Regions from separate parts of the Microvirgula curvata genome, predicted to be linked through region 1. Evidence: predicted binding sites of a transcription regulator. Region 1 holds the regulator's gene; the other holds the start of a gene.
What was found. The regulator sigma-54, encoded in region 1, starts transcription at its own class of promoters, with help from an activator protein. The targets are predictions, from matches to a motif close to CTGGCACGCTTCATGCTT.
Positions count from the first base shown of each region.

Region 1 (8,607 bases):
GTCCGGCCAGCGCCAGGATCGGCTCACCGCGCACGATCCGCTGCTCGACCCGGTCGGCGATGGCGCCGGCCGCACGATCCATCAGCGGCATGCCGGCCTGCCCGGCGAGGGTTTCGATATGGCGCAGCGTGGCAAGCGTGTGGATCGGGCGGTTCATGTCAGTCTCCGGGGGCAGGCGGTGTTGCGGCAGGATCGGCCTCGCCCCAGCGCGCATGCAGCTGGTGCGGCACGCGCAACTGGTCGAGGATGCGGGCGACCACGAAGTCGACCAGGTCGTCGACCGTCTGCGGATGGGTGTAAAAGCCCGGCGATGGCGGCAGGATGATCGCGCCGGCGCGGGCCAGGCTCAGCATGTTTTCCAGATGGATGACCGAGAACGGCGTTTCGCGCGGCACCAGGATCAGCGGGCGGCGCTCTTTCAGGCTGACATCGGCGGCGCGTTCGATCAGGTTGTCGGACAGCCCGTGGGCGATGGCTGCCAGCGTGCCCATCGAGCACGGGCAGACCACCATCGCATCGGACGGATTCGAGCCGCTGGCGACCGGGGCGAACCATTCGTCGCGACCATAGACCGCCAGCTGGCCGTCTGCGGCGTGAAAGCGGGCGGCAAGGTCGCGCTGGACCCCGGCCGGGCGGGACGGCAGGGTCCAGCCCATTTCCTGCCGGGCGACGATCTGTGCCGCCTGTGAATACAGCAGCCGGACGTGGACGCCAGCCTGCAGCAGGGTGTCGAGCAGGCGCAGCCCGTACGGCAGGCCGGAGGCACCGGTCAGGGCCAGAGTAACAGTGGCGGGAGGGGTCATTGGGGGCGTGAAGCGAGCAGTCGGGTGGTCATGATACCGTTCAGCGTGCCGGTGACGAAGGCGGCGGCGGCAAACAGCGGGACGAAATAGCCGAGGCCGTTGCTCGGAATCAGCCAGAGTCTGGCCAGCAGCAGCTGGCCGCCGATATGGCAGAACGCGGCAATCAGCGACAGGGTGACCGGGCCGAACAGGCGGCGGGGCAGGCGATGGGCGAGCGCCAGCCCGAGCAGGCTGGCCGCCCCCCCGGCCGCGCTGAGGAAGAAGCCCGGGGTGAACAGGCTGCCGAGCAGCAGCGCGGCAGCGAAAATGCGCAGGACGCTGACAGCGATGGCGGCGCGCAGGCCGAGCCGTTCCAGTGCCAGCAGGGTGACAATATTGGCAAAACCGGGCTTGATGCCGGGCAGCGGCGTCGGGATGCCGGCGTCGAACAGCGCCAGCACGATGGCCAGCGCGGCCAGCCGCGCCAGACGACGATCGGCCGGCAGGGCGTGCAGCTCGATGACGCGCTCAGTAGCCAAGGCTGTCGTACTCCTGTTGCCGGCGCAGGACTTCAATGCTGGTCCGGTTCGGCAGGCAGATCGCCATTTCGCCAGGGCGGGACAGCCAGCCGTGGCGCACGCAGTACTGGCGCGGGCTGGGATCGGTGGCGATGCGGGCACGCCCGTTGCGGACTTCGACCACGGTGGTGCCAAGCGGGCCGGGCACTGACAGGGTGCGGTTCAGCCGCAACGGCAGGTCTTCGACCACCCGGCCGTCGGCGCGCACGCGCAGGGTCTCGCCGATGCCGTCACGCCAGAAGTGCAGGGCGCTGGCGACGACCAGCGCCGCGCCGAGCAGCAGCGCAAGCGCGTCGCCGGCGCGGAGTGGAATCATGCTTCGTCGAGTTCGCGATGGCGGACCAGTACCGTCTGCTCGCCCTGGCGCAGGCGGGCGGCGAGGCGTTCGCCGAGATAGACCGAGCGGTGCTGGCCGCCGGTGCAGCCGATGGCGACGGTCAGGTAATTGCGGTTGTCGAGACGGAAGGCCGGCAGCCAGCGTTCGATCAGCCCGGCGATGTCGTCCTCCATCTGGCCGACTTGCGGCTCGGCGGCAAGAAAGGCAGCTACCGGGGCATCGCGGCCGGTCATCGGCCGCAGCTCCGGGTCGTAGTACGGGTTTGGCAGACAGCGGGTATCGAACACGAAATCGGCGTCGAGCGGCACGCCATGCTTGAAGCCGAACGACTGGATGATCAGCACCAGCGAGCCGATGTCGAGCGACACGAAGGTACGCACATAACGGCGCAGCTGGTTGGCGGACAGGTCGCTGGTGTCGATGCGATGGCCGAGCTCGGCGACATCGCCCAGCATCTGCCGCTCCTGGGCCACGGATTCGGGAATGGTCAGCGCGCAGCCGGACAGCGGGTGGCGGCGGCGGGTTTCGGAAAAGCGGCGGATCAGGGTATCGGTCTGCGCGTCGAGGAACAGCACGCGGACGTCGTCACCGCTGGCGCGCAGCGTGTCCAGCGCCGCCGGCAGCGCACCGAGTGCGGCCGCGGAGCGGGTATCGACGCTGATGGCGACATGGTCGTAGCCGAACGGGCGCACCTGCTCGACCACGCTGGTCAGCAGGCTGGCCGGCAGGTTGTCGATGCAATAGAAACCGCTGTCCTCGAGCATGCGCAAGGCGATGCTCTTGCCCGAGCCGGACAGTCCGCTAATCAGGATCAGCTGCATTTTCCTGCTCCCTCAACATGCGCGTCTGCCGTTCGATGAAGTCGCGCGTGCTGTCGATGCCCCTGAGCTGGAGAATGTAATTGCGAACGGCGGTTTCGACCAGCACGCCCAGGTTGCGACCGGCAGCCACCGGAATGGTGACCTTGCGGATTTTGACGTTCAGGACTTCCTGCGTTTCCGACTGGATGGCCAGCCGGTCGATGTCCTGCATGATCTGGTCGGTGGCCTTGACCAGATGGATGATCAGTTTGAGGATCTTTTTCGGCCGGATGGCGGTTTCGCCAAACACCGTGCGGATATTGAGGATGCCGAGGCCGCGCACTTCAAGGAAATCGCGCAGCATGTCCGGGCAGCGTCCTTCCAGGGTTTCCGGGCCGATGCGGAACAGGTCGACCGCGTCGTCGGCCACCAGGCCGTGGCCGCGGGAAATCAGTTCCAGTGCCAGTTCGCTCTTGCCCATCGCGCTGTCGCCGGTAATCAGCACGCCGACCTCGAGCACGTCGAGGAACACGCCGTGCAGCACGGTGGACACCGCCAGGACTCGCGCCAGGTAGATGCGCATCACGTCCATCAGGTACGGCGAGGCCTGGCTCGAGGCGATCAGCGGCACGCGCTGGTGTTCGCAGGCGGCCTTCAGTGCGGCCGGAACCGGCTGGCCGTTGGCGACGATGATGGCCGACATCGGCAGCCGGAACAGCTGCTCCAGCGCTTCGCGGGCCGCGTCCTGTCCCAGCTGGTTCAGGTAGTCGCATTCGGCGACGCCGAGCACCTGCAGGCTGTTCGGGTGGATCAGGTTCAGGTGGCCGACCAGGGCCAGGGTTGGCCGCTGGTCGTCGGTGCCGATCAGGTTGTCGATGCCGGACGAGCCGGCGACCCAGTTCAGATTGAGTTTCTGCCGGTTGTCCTGATAAAGCTTCCTGACCGTGATGCTAGGCATGGCTGTCCTGCTGGGTGGTCAGAAGCTGGAACAGGGTCTGGGCATCCGGTGCGGCGGCCAGCGCTTCGCGCAGCTGGCGGCGGCTGAACATCTGTGCGAGTTCCGACAGTACCTGCAGATGCAGGTCGGTTGCCTGCTCGGGCACCAGCAGCACGAACAGCAGGCTGACCGGCTTGCCATCGGGCGAGTCGAACGGAATCGGGGATTTCAGGCGGATGAAGCAGCCGGCGACGTCCTTGAGCCCCTTGGCGCGACCGTGCGGGATGGCAACCCCGTGACCGAGTCCGGTGGAGCCGAGTTTTTCCCGGGCGAACAGGCTGTCGAAAACGGTGCTGCGGGCAATGCCGTAGGCGTTCTCGAACAGGATGCCGACATGCTCGAACACGCGTTTCTTGCTGCTGACGTCGAGATCGACGAGCAGGTGGTCGGTGCTGGGCAGGATCTTTGCGATCAGACTCATGGTCGTCAACGAGTACGAGTAATCAAAACGGGGCCATTCTAGCCGGTTACGGCGGGAGCGTCTGCCGCATTAGTGGGCACCCCGGCCGGTCTGCACCAGCAAAGGGCGGACCGGCAGCGGAATGCCTGTGCCGGCACCCCTCCGGGCGCGAGGGCCCGCAATCAAACGGGGGGACTGCCGTTTCCGGCAGTCCCCCCCTTTCAGTCAGGCCTGAGCCAGCGGCACGACGACCGCGGGCGCTTGCCCTTGTGAGTCTTCTTCAGGCTCAGGCTTCGGAGCCGGCGGACAGCTCCTGTGCCTTGTGCGCCTTGTCCGAGAAGTGATCCGTACTCTTCTCCTTGTGCTTCAGCACCTGTCTGTCCAGCTTGTCGGCAACCAGGTCAATGGCCGCATACATGTCGGCTGCGACTTCCTCGACGTGGATGTCCTTGCCCTTCAGGTGAACGTCGACCGTCACTTTCTGGTCGAGTTTCTCGACCGAGAGGGCGACGTTGACGGCAATGACGTTATCGACGTGGCGGGTGATGCGGTCGATTTTTTCCGACAGGTAGTCGCGCAGGCTCGGAGTGACTTCGAGATGGACGCCGGTGATGTTCAGGTTCATACCCTAACTCCTTCTGGTGGGCTGGCGTATCCATGTTGCTGGATACGCAGGGGGCGCGCCTTGACGCGCGTTAAATCGTTTTCCGCTGGTTTACCGGTGGTATCAGCAATGCCTCGCGATACTTGGCGACGGTGCGGCGGGCAACCTGGATGCCCTCGTCACCGAGCCGTTCGGCCAGCACGCTGTCCGACAGCGGTTTGTGCGGGTCTTCGTCGGCAATCAGCTTGCGCAACCGCGCCTTGATGGCGGTTGCCGAGCATTCGCCGCCGGAATCGGTGTCCAGCGCCGTGCCGAAGAAGTACTTGAGTTCGAACACGCCACGCGGACAGATCAGATACTTGCTGCTGGTCACGCGGGAGATGGTCGACTCGTGCAATCCCAATTCGTCGGCGACGTCGCGCAGCACCATGGGGCGCATTGCGACTTCACCCTGATCAAAGAACGCCTGCTGTCGCTCGACGATGACCTGCGACACCCTGAGTATAGTGTCGGCCCGCTGTTCGATGTTGCGGATCAGCCACTTGGCTTCCTGCAGCCGGCCGGACAATTGTCCGGCCTCGCCGCGGTGCCGGCTGAGCATCTGCGCGTACAGCTGATTTACTTTCAATTTGGGCTGAGTCGCAGGATTCAAGAGGGGCAGCCAGATTCCGTTGCGATCGCGACGGACCAGCACGTCGGCCATCACGTAGTGGGTGTCGCCGCTGCCGAAACCGGCGGCCGGACGCGGGTTCAGCGAGGCGATCAGCGCCTGGGCCTGCCGGATCGATTCGTCGTCGGCACCGGTGGCGCGGCGCAGCCGGGTGAAGTCGCGGTTGGCGAGCAGCGGCAGGTGGTGGCGGACGATGTCCTGCGCCAGCGGCCTGGCCGGCGACTCGGGCCGGGCCGCCAGTTGCAGCAGCAGCGATTCGGTCAGATCGCGCGAGGCGACACCGGCCGGCTCGAACTGCTGGACCAGGGTCAGCGCCACGGTCAGCTCGTCGGGATCGATCTCCAGTTCCGCCGGCAGATGGACGGCAAGCTCTTCCAGCGGGCAGGGCAGGTAGCCGTCGTCGTCCAGTTCCTCGATGATGACCATCGCCATTGCCCGGTCGCGGACCGACAGCGGCAGCTCGGCCAGCTGCGCCAGCAGATGCTCGCGCAGCGTGGTGGCCCGGGTCAGGTTCTGGTGCGGGTCCCAGTCGTCGTCTTCGTCGCTGCCGTTGCGGCCGTAGCTGGACCAGTCGTTGACCAGGTTCAGGTCGGTGGCGCTGTCGTCGTTGCCGCCGGCCCCGTCCTGCTGCTGCGGTGGCTCGCGCGGCTCGTCATGGCCGTTGATGGCAATCTCGCCGGCATCGCTGACTTCCGCGCCGTTTTCGTCACGGCCCTCGTCGCGCTCCAGCAGCGGATTGTCGGCGATGAACTGTTCCACTTCCTGTTGCAAGTCCAGCGTCGAGAGCTGCAGCAGCCGGATCGACTGTTGCAGTTGGGGCGTAAGGGTCAGTTGCTGACCCAGCTTGAGCTGGAGGCTTTGCTTCATGGCCGCTGTCTAGAGGTGGAAATGCTCGCCCAGGTAGACGCGGCGGACATTTTCGTCCTCGACCAGCGCCTGGGGCTTGCCGGCGGCAAGTACGCTGCCGGCATTGATAATGTAAGCCCGATCGCAGATGCGCAGGGTTTCGCGAACATTGTGATCGGTGATCAGTACGCCGATGCCGCGCTCCTTCAGGTAGGAGATGATCTTCTGGATATCGATGACGGCAATCGGGTCAACGCCGGCAAACGGTTCGTCCAGCAGGATGAAACGCGGGCGCATGGCCAGCGCGCGGGCGATTTCCACCCGGCGGCGCTCGCCGCCGGACAGCGACAGCGCCGGGTTGTCGCGCAGGTGGGCGATGTTCAGATCGTCGAGCAGCAGCTCCAGTTCTTCCTGGATCTTCGCCCCTTTCAGTCCGGTCAGCTCGAGCACGGCGAGAATGTTTTCCTCGACCGTGAGCTTGCGGAAGATCGAGGCTTCCTGCGGCAGATAGCCGATGCCGAGCCGGGCACGCTGGTGGATGGCCAGATGGCTGGCATCGATATCGTCGATATGGATGTCGCCGGCATCGGCCGGCACCAGGCCGACGATCATGTAGAAACTGGTGGTCTTGCCGGCACCATTCGGACCGAGCAGACCGACGACCTCACCGCTGTTGATTTCCAGCGAGACATCCTGGACCACCGTGCGCTTCTTGTAGCGCTTCTGCAGGTGGCGGACGCTGAGGCGACTGGTGGCTTGCGTCATTTATTGGCGCCTTCCTTCTTTTCACGCGGCTGGATCACCACGGTGACACGGCCCTTGCCGCCCTTCATTGCCTGGCCATGGGCATCGCTGCGGGTGCCGGTGGCCTGGAATTGCTGGGTCTTGCCGTCGTAGATGATCACATTGCCGGTGACGACGTCGCCACCGCGCTGAACTCTGCCGTTGTCATAGATTGTAACCAGTTGCTTGGCGTTGTCGTAGTCAATGCGCTGGCCCTTGCCGTTGATCCACTCGACCTTGCCGTCGCTGTCAGGGTCGAGGCGCTGGCGGAAGGTGGCCGGGTTGCCGATGGCGGTGCCGTACTGGTTGCCGGCCTTGTCCTGGTTCACCGTCAGTTTGGCGGCGGTCAGCTTCGATGTGCCCTGGGTCAGGATCACATTGCCTTCGTAGACGGTCACGCCCTTCTGCTGGTCGAGACTGGCCTGGTCGGCTTCGATATTGATCGGTTTGCTGCGGTCGGCCTTTTCGGCATGGGCGGCGAGGGCGCTGCAGACGATCAGGGCACCTGCGGCGAGGCGGAAGGAATTATTCGGATTTCGGCGGAGCATAAGTCATCCTGACGCGCGATTTGAGTTTGTATTGTTGGGTGGCATCGGCGTAGTGGAAACCCACCGAGTCAATGCGGTTGCCGCCTTCGACGTAGATTGCCGGCGCCAGGGTGTCGGCGGTGCGCTTGCGCGTATCGACGGTCAAGCGGGTGGTGTCCAGCGTGGCCGGCAGCGGATGCTGCGCCGAAGGCTCTCGCCGGGCGCGGACCTTGCCGTCGAGGAAGGCGATGCCGGTATCGTTGTTGTACAGGCCGCTGGTGGTAAAGATCGACAGATCCTTCCGTCCCAGGCTGTACTGTTCCAGCGTCGAGTCGGTAAAGAATACCCGCTTGTCTTCCGGATATTGCCACATGGATTTGCCGAAGGCGTGGCGGTCGATGCGGCCATTGGCGTCGAAGCTGGTGCCGACAAAGTCGGACGCCATGTACTCGACCGTACCGCGGTTGACCGGGTCGCGGCCGGCCGGCAGCATCGACAGCAGGTATTCCAGCCACAGCGTCAGCAGGATCAGGATCACGGCCAGCAGCAGCGGGAACAGGCGCGAGGCATTGCGGAGTGCGAACATGGCTCAGTCTTCCAGGTACGGCGCGAGCGCCGCGTCCAGCGTGCCCTGGGCCTGCATGATCAGTTCACAGACTTCGCGCACCGCGCCGTGGCCGCCATGGCGACCGGTCACGTAGTGGGCGTGGCTGCGCACGATATCGGGCGCGGCCGGCACCGCGACAGCGAAGCCGACCTGGCGCATGACCGGCAGGTCGACCACGTCGTCACCGACATAGGCACAGGCGGCCGCGTCGAGCCCGGTTCTGGCCAGCAGATCGGCGAATGCGGCGCGCTTGCCTTCCGACCCCATGTACAGGTGATCAATGCCGAGCGCGCGCGCGCGATGCTCGGTGGCGCCGGAGGCGCGGCCGGTGATGATGGCAAGGGCGACGCCGCTTTTCTGCAGCATCTTCAGGCCGTGGCCGTCGAGGGTGTTGAATGCCTTGATTTCCTCGCCGGCCGGCGTGAAATACAGCTGGCCGTCGGTCAGGACGCCGTCGACGTCGAGGATCAGCAGGCGGACGGGAACTGCGAGTGCATGGACAGTGTGCATAGTCAGTATCGTGTTACACCACACCGGCGCGGAACAGATCGTGCATGTTCAGCGCGCCAGCCAGTTTGCCGTTCGTGTCGAGCACGAGCAGGCCGTTGATCTTGTTGGCCTCCATGACCTTGACCGCTTCGGCCGCGAGCCGGTCGGCAGCAATGGTCTTGGCGGC
Region 1 is NZ_BAAGUB010000010.1:119,130-127,736, reverse strand. Features, by position in the region: gene ACYVG8_RS05250 (NAD(P)H-hydrate dehydratase) at 1-157, opposite strand, end outside; gene ACYVG8_RS05245 (flavin prenyltransferase UbiX) at 159-803, opposite strand; gene ACYVG8_RS05240 (Gx transporter family protein) at 800-1,321, opposite strand; gene ACYVG8_RS05235 (NusG domain II-containing protein) at 1,311-1,676, opposite strand; gene rapZ (RNase adapter RapZ) at 1,673-2,518, opposite strand; gene hprK (HPr(Ser) kinase/phosphatase) at 2,499-3,455, opposite strand; gene ptsN (PTS IIA-like nitrogen regulatory protein PtsN) at 3,448-3,915, opposite strand; gene hpf (ribosome hibernation-promoting factor, HPF/YfiA family) at 4,181-4,519, opposite strand; gene ACYVG8_RS05210 (RNA polymerase factor sigma-54) at 4,590-6,035, opposite strand; gene lptB (LPS export ABC transporter ATP-binding protein) at 6,045-6,779, opposite strand; gene lptA (lipopolysaccharide transport periplasmic protein LptA) at 6,776-7,345, opposite strand; gene lptC (LPS export ABC transporter periplasmic protein LptC) at 7,323-7,910, opposite strand; gene ACYVG8_RS05190 (KdsC family phosphatase) at 7,914-8,441, opposite strand; gene ACYVG8_RS05185 (KpsF/GutQ family sugar-phosphate isomerase) at 8,455-8,607, opposite strand, start outside.

Region 2 (8,607 bases), on a different contig from region 1:
CGACCCGGACGGCAACTGGCTGCTGGTCGAACGTATCGGCCACAACCTCGGCAAGATCCACGATGCCGAAATGGCCAGCTTCCGCCTGACCCGCCATACGCCGGACGGCAAGCAGTTGCTGTCGGAACAGCAACTGGACATCCCGGGCCAGGCCTTCCGCAAGGTCGGGCTCGGCAAGGACGTGACCGACAAGTTCCTGGCCGGCCTGCCCGGCGTGCAGAAGGAAGGCACCGACGGCATCATCACCTCGGCCCGCTTTATCCTGCACCGGATGCCGGCGCACACCCGCACCGTCTGCCTGGAGTTCTTCGGCACCGTGGCCCAGGCGACGCCGGCCATCGTCGAGATCACCGACCTGTTCAAGCCGGGCCATGAAGGCGACGCTGCCGGCGTGAAGCTGGCCGGTCTCGAACATCTGGACTGGCGCTATGTGCGCGCCGTCGGCTATGCGACCAAGGCCAAGAGTCGTGGCCGGCCGAAAATGGTGCTGCTGGCCGACATCGTGTCCGACGACGAGAACGCGGTCGGCGACATGGCCAGCCGCATCGTGCGCATCGCCAATGCCCGCGTCGGCGAGGGCTTCATCGCCGTCACGCCGGAAGCGCGCAAGAAATTCTGGCTCGACCGCTCGCGCACGGCCGCGATCGCCCGCCATACCAATGCCTTCAAGATCAACGAGGACGTGGTGATCCCGCTGCCGCGTCTCGGTGATTATTCGGACGGCATCGAACGCATCAATATCGAGCTGTCGCTGAGCAACAAGCTGCGCCTGCTCGACGAACTGACCGAGTATTTCCACAGCCGGCTGCCGGTCGACAAGCTCGGCACCGATCTGCCGAGCCTGGAACTGATCGGCGATCGGCGTGAAACCGCGCTGGCGCTGATTGCCGAGACCCGCGCCCGCTGGCAGTGGGTCCTCGACCATCTCGATGCCCCGTTCGACGACTACCGCCAGCGCTATCCGCAGGCGCCGCTGGAGCCGGTCACCCCGCCGGAACCGCCGCATACGGTATTCCACGCGATGCGCGACTTCCTGCTGCGCGTCAGCTTCAAGCGCGAACTGCTGGCCGAGTTCGAGGCGCATTTCGGCGGCAACACCGATGCGTCCATTCTCGCCGCGATCCGCGCCATCCACGCCCGCATCCTGCGTGGCCGGGTGTTCGTCGCGCTGCACATGCACGCCGGCGACGGCAATGTGCACACCAACCTGCCAGTCAACTCCGACGACTACCAGATGCTGCAGACCGCCCATCGCGCCGTCGAACGCATCATGGCACTGGCGCGCGGGCTGAACGGTGTCATTTCCGGCGAACACGGCATCGGCATCACCAAGCTGGAGTTCCTGTCCGACGAGGAAATCCGCCCGTTCGTCGAGTACAAGCAGCGGGTTGACCCGCACGGCCGCTTCAACAAGGGCAAGCTGCTGCCCGGCGCCGACCTGAAGAACGCCTATACGCCGTCGTTCGAACTGCTCGGCGCGGAAAGCCTGATTCTCGAACAGTCCGAGCTCGGCTCGATCTCGGACATGGTCAAGGACTGTCTGCGCTGCGGCAAATGCAAGCCGGTGTGCGCAACTCATGTGCCGCGCGCCAATCTGCTGTACTCGCCGCGCAACAAGATTCTCGGTGTCGGCCTGCTGACCGAGGCGTTCCTGTACGAGGAACAGACCCGGCGCGGTGTCAGCTTCAAGCATTTCGACGAGCTGTCCGACGTGGCCGACCACTGCACCGTCTGCCACAAGTGCGCGAACCCCTGTCCGGTCAAGATCGACTTCGGCGATGTCACCATCGCCATGCGCAACTTCCTGCGCCGCACCGGCAAGAAGAAGTTCAATCCCGGCACCTTCGCCGCCATGGCCTTCCTGAACGCCAAGGACCCGGCGACGATCAAGACCCTGCGCCGTTCGATGATCGGCTTCGGTTACAAGGCGCAGCGGCTGGGCGTGAAGGTTGCCGGTTCGCTGGGGCTGACCCGCTCGGTTATCGAGGCGCCGCCGGCCACGGTCGGCCGCCCCGACGTCAAGGCGCAGGTGGTGCACTTCTTTACCAAGCCGATGCCCGGCAATCTGCCGAAGAAGACCAGCCGCGCGCTGCTCGACATCGAGGACCCGGCCGTGGTGCCGGTGATCCGCAATCCGCAGCAGGCGGCCGAGGACAGCGAGGCGGTGTTCTACTTCCCCGGCTGTGGCTCCGAGCGGCTGTTCAGCCAGGTCGGCCTCGCCACCCAGGCCATGCTGTGGCATGTCGGCGCCCAGACCGTGCTGCCGCCCGGCTATCTGTGCTGCGGCTATCCGCAGAACGCGACCGGCAACGGCGACAAGGCCGACGTCATCACGACGGAAAACCGCGTGCTGTTCCACCGCGTCGCCAATACGCTGAACTACCTCGACATCAAGACGGTGGTGGTCAGCTGCGGCACCTGCTACGACCAGCTCGACAAGTACCAGTTCGACAAGATCTTCCCCGGCTGCCGCATCATCGACATCCATGAATACCTGCTGGAGAAGGGCGTCCACATTGAGGGACTGGCCGGGGTGCAGTATCTGTACCACGACCCGTGCCATACGCCGATGAAGACCCAGCAGCCGATCAAGACCGTCAACGGTCTGCTCGGTGGCGGCGTGGTGCAGAGCGAGCGCTGCTGCGGCGAGTCCGGCACCCTGGCGGTGTCGCGCCCCGACGTGTCGACCCAGCTCCGCTTCCGCAAGGAAGAGGAGATCAACCGGGCGCGCGATATCGCGGCGGAAAAGGCCGGCGAAGCGGCGCAACAGGTCAAGATCCTGACCAGTTGCCCGTCCTGCCTGCAGGGGCTGTCGCGCTATCAGGACAGCACCGGCATTGAAGCCGACTATATCGTGGTGGAAATGGCCAAGGCGGTGCTCGGTGACAACTGGATGGCCGACTATGTCGCCCGGGCCCGCGATGGCGGCGTGGAACGGGTGCTGCTGTAGACCGGTGCGATCGGGTGGCCTCCGGGCCACTCAATCGACGAAGATCTCGATCCGTTCCTTGCCTTTGCCGACGTTTTTGCGTTTCAGCGTGATCCGGCCGATTTCGCCGGTACGGCGCAGGTGGGTGCCGCCACAGGGCACCCGGCCGACGCCGGCGATTTCCCAGTAGCGCCGCTCGGCCGCTTCGTCGCTGAAGGCGCTGACGATCGGCTGATCGGCCGCGACCAGGCTCGCCAGGGCCGGTTCCAGCGCGGCGAACAGCACGCTGATATTGCTGTCATGCAGAAAGTCGATGCGCGCCTTGTCGGCGGCAATGTGAGCGCCGATCTTGCCGATGCCCGGCACCCGGGCGCTGACCAGCTCCAGCACGATCTCGGCAGCGAAATGCAGTCGCATCAGCCGGTAACGCCGGTCCCAGTCGATCTCGATCCGGGCCGGGTCGCCGGCGTTCAGCCCGTGCCCGTCCGCCAGCGTATACACGATGTCGCGCCCGGCCTTGCGTGCCGCCAGCACCGGCAGCCCGGCCAGTGTGCCGCTGTCGCTTTCCTGCCCGCCCGACTCCGCGTAGAAGATCGTCGCCTCGACGGTCACCTCGTTGCCGTTTACCGTCGCCACGCGGGTGTCGAGCCCGGTGCAGTACGGGTCCTGCCAGAATGCCTTTACGGTCATGCTCGCTCCTGCCGGGCCTGTGCCCGCTTTTTCCTATCGTCGTTCGGCGTCGCCCTGCCAGACTTCGCCTTCCACCAGTACCGAATGCGCCGGGCCGGCCAGCCACAACTGCCCGTCCTGGATTGTCGCCTGCAACTGCATCCCGCGCTGGGTCAGCGTGGTCAGCTGGGCCAGCGTGTCCGGCGGGATGCTGATCACGGTCAGGTTCTCCAGCCGGCTGACCTTGCTCTGCATGCCCTGCCACCAGACGTCGGCGGCACGCCCGCCATAGCAGTACAGCCAGACCCGGTCGGCGCGGGCGCAGGCTTTTTTCAGCCGCTTCTCGTCCGGCTCGCCCAGATCGATCCACAGTTCGATCTCGTCGCCGTAGTTCTTCTGCCACAACTCGGGCTCGTCATCGGCGATCAGGCCCTTGGTAAAGGCCAGCCGCTCGCTGGCGTGCAGCGCGAACACGGCCAGTCGCAACATCATCCGTTCGTCGGTTTCCGACGGATGACGGGCCAGCGTCAGGCTGTGGCTGGCGTAATAGCCCCGATCCATGTCGGAAATATCGAGATCGGCTTTGAAAATGGTGGCTTTGAGCGCCATGGGGACTTCCGGGCAAAAGATCGAGTTTACCGGTCCGCGCGGCTTGCCGCCTTGTCTTGTGTGCCATGCTGGCGCGTTCCCGGCTTCCGTGGCAGGGTTTGCCACCCTGATATTGTCATTCCGGAGCCGCCATGCCATCCCCCAGACTGGAAATCCACTATTGCACCCAGTGCCGCTGGCTGCTGCGCGCCGGCTGGATGGCGCAGGAACTGCTGACCACCTTCAGCGACGGCGAACTGGCAGAAGTCGCGCTGATTCCCGCGCGCGGCGGGCTGTTCCGCATTCTGCTCGATGGCGAGCAGCTATGGGATCGCAAGGAAGAAGACGGCTTTCCGGATATCAAGACCATCAAGCAGCGCGTGCGCGACCGCCTGTTTCCGGACCGCCCGCTCGGCCACAGCGACCGGCCCGGCAAGGCCGAAGCCGACTGAAATCGGGACCGGCCAGCAGTTGACGCCCAAGAATGGTGCCATGTGGTCGATATAGCGGATATTGGAAACAGCTAGAGAATGCCATGCTGATCAACACCAACACCGCCCAGACGACCGCCGCCCAGAGCGCCAGTGCCAAAACCGACGCGACGGCATCGGCGCAGGCGCAACGCCAGAGTGTGCTGGCGCCGCTGGTCGAGGATGTGCGTGTCACGCTGAGCAACGAGGCACGCAAGGCCAGTCTGTCGCTGAACACGCTGAGTCGCACCACCAGGAGTCAGGCCAGCGAGCAGTCCAAGGCCATGGCACGCCAGCGGCTCGAGCAGTTGAAGGAACGCGTGCGCCTGATGCGCCAGTTGATGATCGGCATGACGCCGGCACAGAAGAAGGCCATGGCGCCGCAATTGAAGGAAATGGCGCGCGAGCTCAAGCAGATTGCCCAGCAGCTCGGCCAGTCGAGCGGGGACTCGTCGTCGGCCAGCAGTGGCAGCGTGTCCGGTGGCAGCAGCGATGGCGGGGCGTCGGCCAGCGCCAGTGCCGATGCCTCCGGCGCGGCCTCAGCCGCCGCAGCGGCCGAGACCGGTGGCGAGTCCGCCGGCGCAGGCGATGAGGCTGCCGCGCAGGCCGCCGCCGAGGTGCCGGTCGACAGCGAGCCGGCTGCCGCCACCAGCGACGAGGGCGGCGAGGAAGACGGCAGCAGCGGCGACAACACCGGCAAGGAAGCCGCCACTGCGGCTGCGGCAGGCACCGCCGGCGCCACCGCCACCCAGGCCGAGCAGGACGCGAACCGCGCCGCCGGCACTGATCAGACCTCGCGGATTTCGCTGTCGCCGTCCAGTGAAAAGAAGCTGAACCTGTCGCCGGAAGATGCGGCCAAGATCCGCGAAGTCATGCAGATGCTGCGCAATATGGTCAAGGATGTGCGCCGCGCCGCGCCGAACGACGCTTCGGCGCGCGATGCCGACAAGATCCTCGCCTCGCTGAACGAGTCGATGTCCGGCGCCGGCATCAGCATCAATATCAAGGCTTGACGCGCGACAGCGGCAGTTCGTGATAATCCTCGCTGCGCGGCATGTCATCGAAGATGGCCTGCAGCTCGGCCGGCGGGGTGGTCAGCTTGCGCGTCGACAGGTCCAGCCACGCGCCGGCGACTTCGTAGTGCGCCGCCAGCTTGCCGTCGTCGCGCACCATCTGCTGACGCAGCACCCAGCGCTGATGGTCCGCTGACGAGGCCACCAGCACCACGTCGATATCCAGTCGCATGCCGAGTTTCACTTCGCGCAGATATTCGGTCGTTTCCTTGAAAATGACCGGACCGAATCCAAGCTGGAAAAAGCGGTCCGCACCGAAGCCGGCATCCTGCAGCCACTCCAGGCGGGTATGGGTGCACAGATCGGCGTAGGCGGTATGCCGCATGTGCTGGTTGGCATCGATATCCGACCAGCGGATCTCGACCTGTTTGTGGTATCGGGACATGAACGGCCTCCAAAAAAGAACGGTCGTGCTATTTTTATGTGAGACGGAACGAAAGGGCAAGCCATTTATGAGCAAGGGCGATGACACCCGGGCGCTGATTCTGCGCCAGGCCAGCGATCTGGCCAGCGAAGTCGGCATCTCCGGTCTGACGCTGGGTGCGCTGGCCGAACGCAGCGGCCTGTCGAAAAGCGGCCTGTTCGCCCACTTCGGGTCCAAGGAAGAGCTGCAACTGGCCACCGTCCGCGCCGTGCAGGCGCGCTTTGTCGACGATATCGTGCGCCCGGCACTGGCGCATCCGCGCGGTCTGGTGCGCCTGCGCGCGCTGTTCGATGGCTGGCTGCAGTGGATTGCGCACGGCCCGTTTGCCGGCAGTTGCCCGCTGCTGGCTGCCGCCTCCGAGTTCGACGACCAGCCGGGGCCGATCCGCACCGCACTGGTCGACGGCCAGATCTGGCAGCGTGATGCACTGATCCGCGCCCTGGAGCTGGCGATCGCCAGCGGCGAGCTGCCGCCGGCTTTCGACTGTGTGCAGGCCGCCTTCGAGCTGCGCGGGCTGCTGTATGCGGCGCATCACGACCTGCGCCTGCTCAATGACCCGCGCGGCATCGACCTGGCGCAGCGCGGCTTCGAGCGAGTGATCGCCGCCCGGCCTGGCGATCAGTAGCCGACGGTAAAGCGCTGACGATGGTGACGCGGCGTTTCCGCCTCGTCGACCAGTGCCACTGCCAGATCGGCCACGCTGATTCGTGCCGGACCGGCTTCGCCCATCAGCACCTGGTCGCCCCCCACGCGGTACTGGCCGGTGCGCGCGCCCGGTTCCAGAAACACCGGCGGCGACAGGAACACCCAGTCGAGCACGCTTTCCTGACGCAATTCGGTCAGCACGTCGCGCGCACCGAGCGCACCCTGCTTCCATTCGGCCGGAAAATCGTCGGTATCGACCAGTTGCACGCCCGGGGCGATTTCCAGACTGCCGGCGCCGCCGACCACCAGGTAACGCGCGACGCCAGCCTGTTTGACGCCGGCGGCGATGGCGCGCGAACCGGAGACGAACTGGGCGTAGATATCCGGGTTGCCCCAGCCAGGATTGAAGGCACTGAGCACGGCGTCGTGGCCGGCCACGGCGGCGGCGACCTGCGCCGCATCCTGCGCATCGGCACGGACGGCATGCAGTTGTGGGTGTTGCGGCAGCTTTTCCGGGTGACGGACCAGGGCCGTCACCTGATGGCCACGTTGCAGCAATTCGGTCAGCAGCGCGGTGCCGACAAAGCCGGTGGCGCCGATCAGGGCGATTTTCATGAATGTCTCCGGTAAGTTCCAGGTGATGATGCATGGTAGACCCTTGACACCGGGCTGATTAGCCGTCGACATTCGCTTTATCTGTTTAGCAGGACTTAACAATGGACGCGCTGCGCAGCATGGCGATCTTCGCCACCGTGGTCGAGCAGGGATCGATGCGTGCCGCCGCGCGCGTGCTCGGCATCACGCCGTCGGCAGTCAGTCAGCAGATCGCCCAGCTGGAGCGCGATTGTGCGGTCACCCTGCTGTACCGCACCACGCGCAAGCTGACCCTGACCGAGGCCGGGCAGATGTTCTACGACGGCTGCGCCGACATGCTGGCGGCGGCACGGCGGGCCCGGACGCGGCTGGCCGAGCTGCGCGACACGCTGAACGGCGAGCTGCGCATGACTGCCCCGGTCGGTTTTGTCGGCCGGATGATCAGCGACGCGCTGGCGCCGCTGCTGGCGGCCAACCCCGGCCTGACCCTGACCCTGATCGTCAGCGATGAACGCATCGACCTGATCGGCGAGCGCATCGATCTCGCACTGCGGGTCGGGCAACTGGAAGACTCGACCCTGATCGCCCGCCAGCTGGCGCGCTGCGACAGCCTGCTGGTGGCCTCACCGGCCTACCTGGCACGCCATCCGCCCTTGCTGACGCCGGAACAGCTGGTCCGGCACACCTGGCTGCTGCTGGATGTCGGTCAGGGCGCACAGATGCCCGGCTTCAGCGGTCCGGATGGCCAGACCTTCACCCTGCGGGTCGAACCCCGGGTCCGCAGCAACAATATCCTGCAGGTACGTTCCTTCACCTGTGCCGGGCTCGGGCTGTCGGTGCAGCCGGAAACGGAGATCCGCAACGAGCTGGCGCGCGGCGAACTGGTGCGCGTGCTGCCGGGCTGGAGCCTGCCGCAGATGGGCATCTACGCGGTCACGCCGCGCCGGGACGCACAGCCGGCCAAGGTCCGCCACGCCATCGCCGCGCTGCAGGACTATTTCGCCCGGCAGGCAGGCTGACGCCAGCGCTCAGCGCTGCTGCCAGAGCGTGTTCACTTGCTGCGAGGCCGCGTCATAGTTGCGGCGCGCCTGCTCCATTTGCAGTTGCGCCGCGGACAATTCGTTCTGCGCCGTCTGTTGCGCATTCTGCGCATCGATCAGCCGTTTGTCGGCGGTGTCCTTGGCCGTGGTGGCGGTCTGCAGGCGACGCTCGGCA
Region 2 is NZ_BAAGUB010000028.1:230,270-238,876, reverse strand. Features, by position in the region: gene ACYVG8_RS12135 (DUF3683 domain-containing protein) at 1-2,950, shown strand, start outside; gene ACYVG8_RS12130 (alanyl-tRNA editing protein) at 2,981-3,619, opposite strand; gene ACYVG8_RS12125 (YaeQ family protein) at 3,653-4,207, opposite strand; gene ACYVG8_RS12120 (Rdx family protein) at 4,339-4,638, shown strand; gene ACYVG8_RS12115 (hypothetical protein) at 4,722-5,669, shown strand; gene ACYVG8_RS12110 (acyl-CoA thioesterase) at 5,659-6,114, opposite strand; gene ACYVG8_RS12105 (TetR/AcrR family transcriptional regulator) at 6,182-6,778, shown strand; gene ACYVG8_RS12100 (NAD(P)-dependent oxidoreductase) at 6,772-7,413, opposite strand; gene ACYVG8_RS12095 (LysR family transcriptional regulator) at 7,515-8,411, shown strand; gene ACYVG8_RS12090 (hypothetical protein) at 8,421-8,607, opposite strand, start outside.
Region 2: a site for sigma-54 is predicted at 4,276-4,293, ahead of ACYVG8_RS12120 (Rdx family protein). Genes of this name have one in related genera too.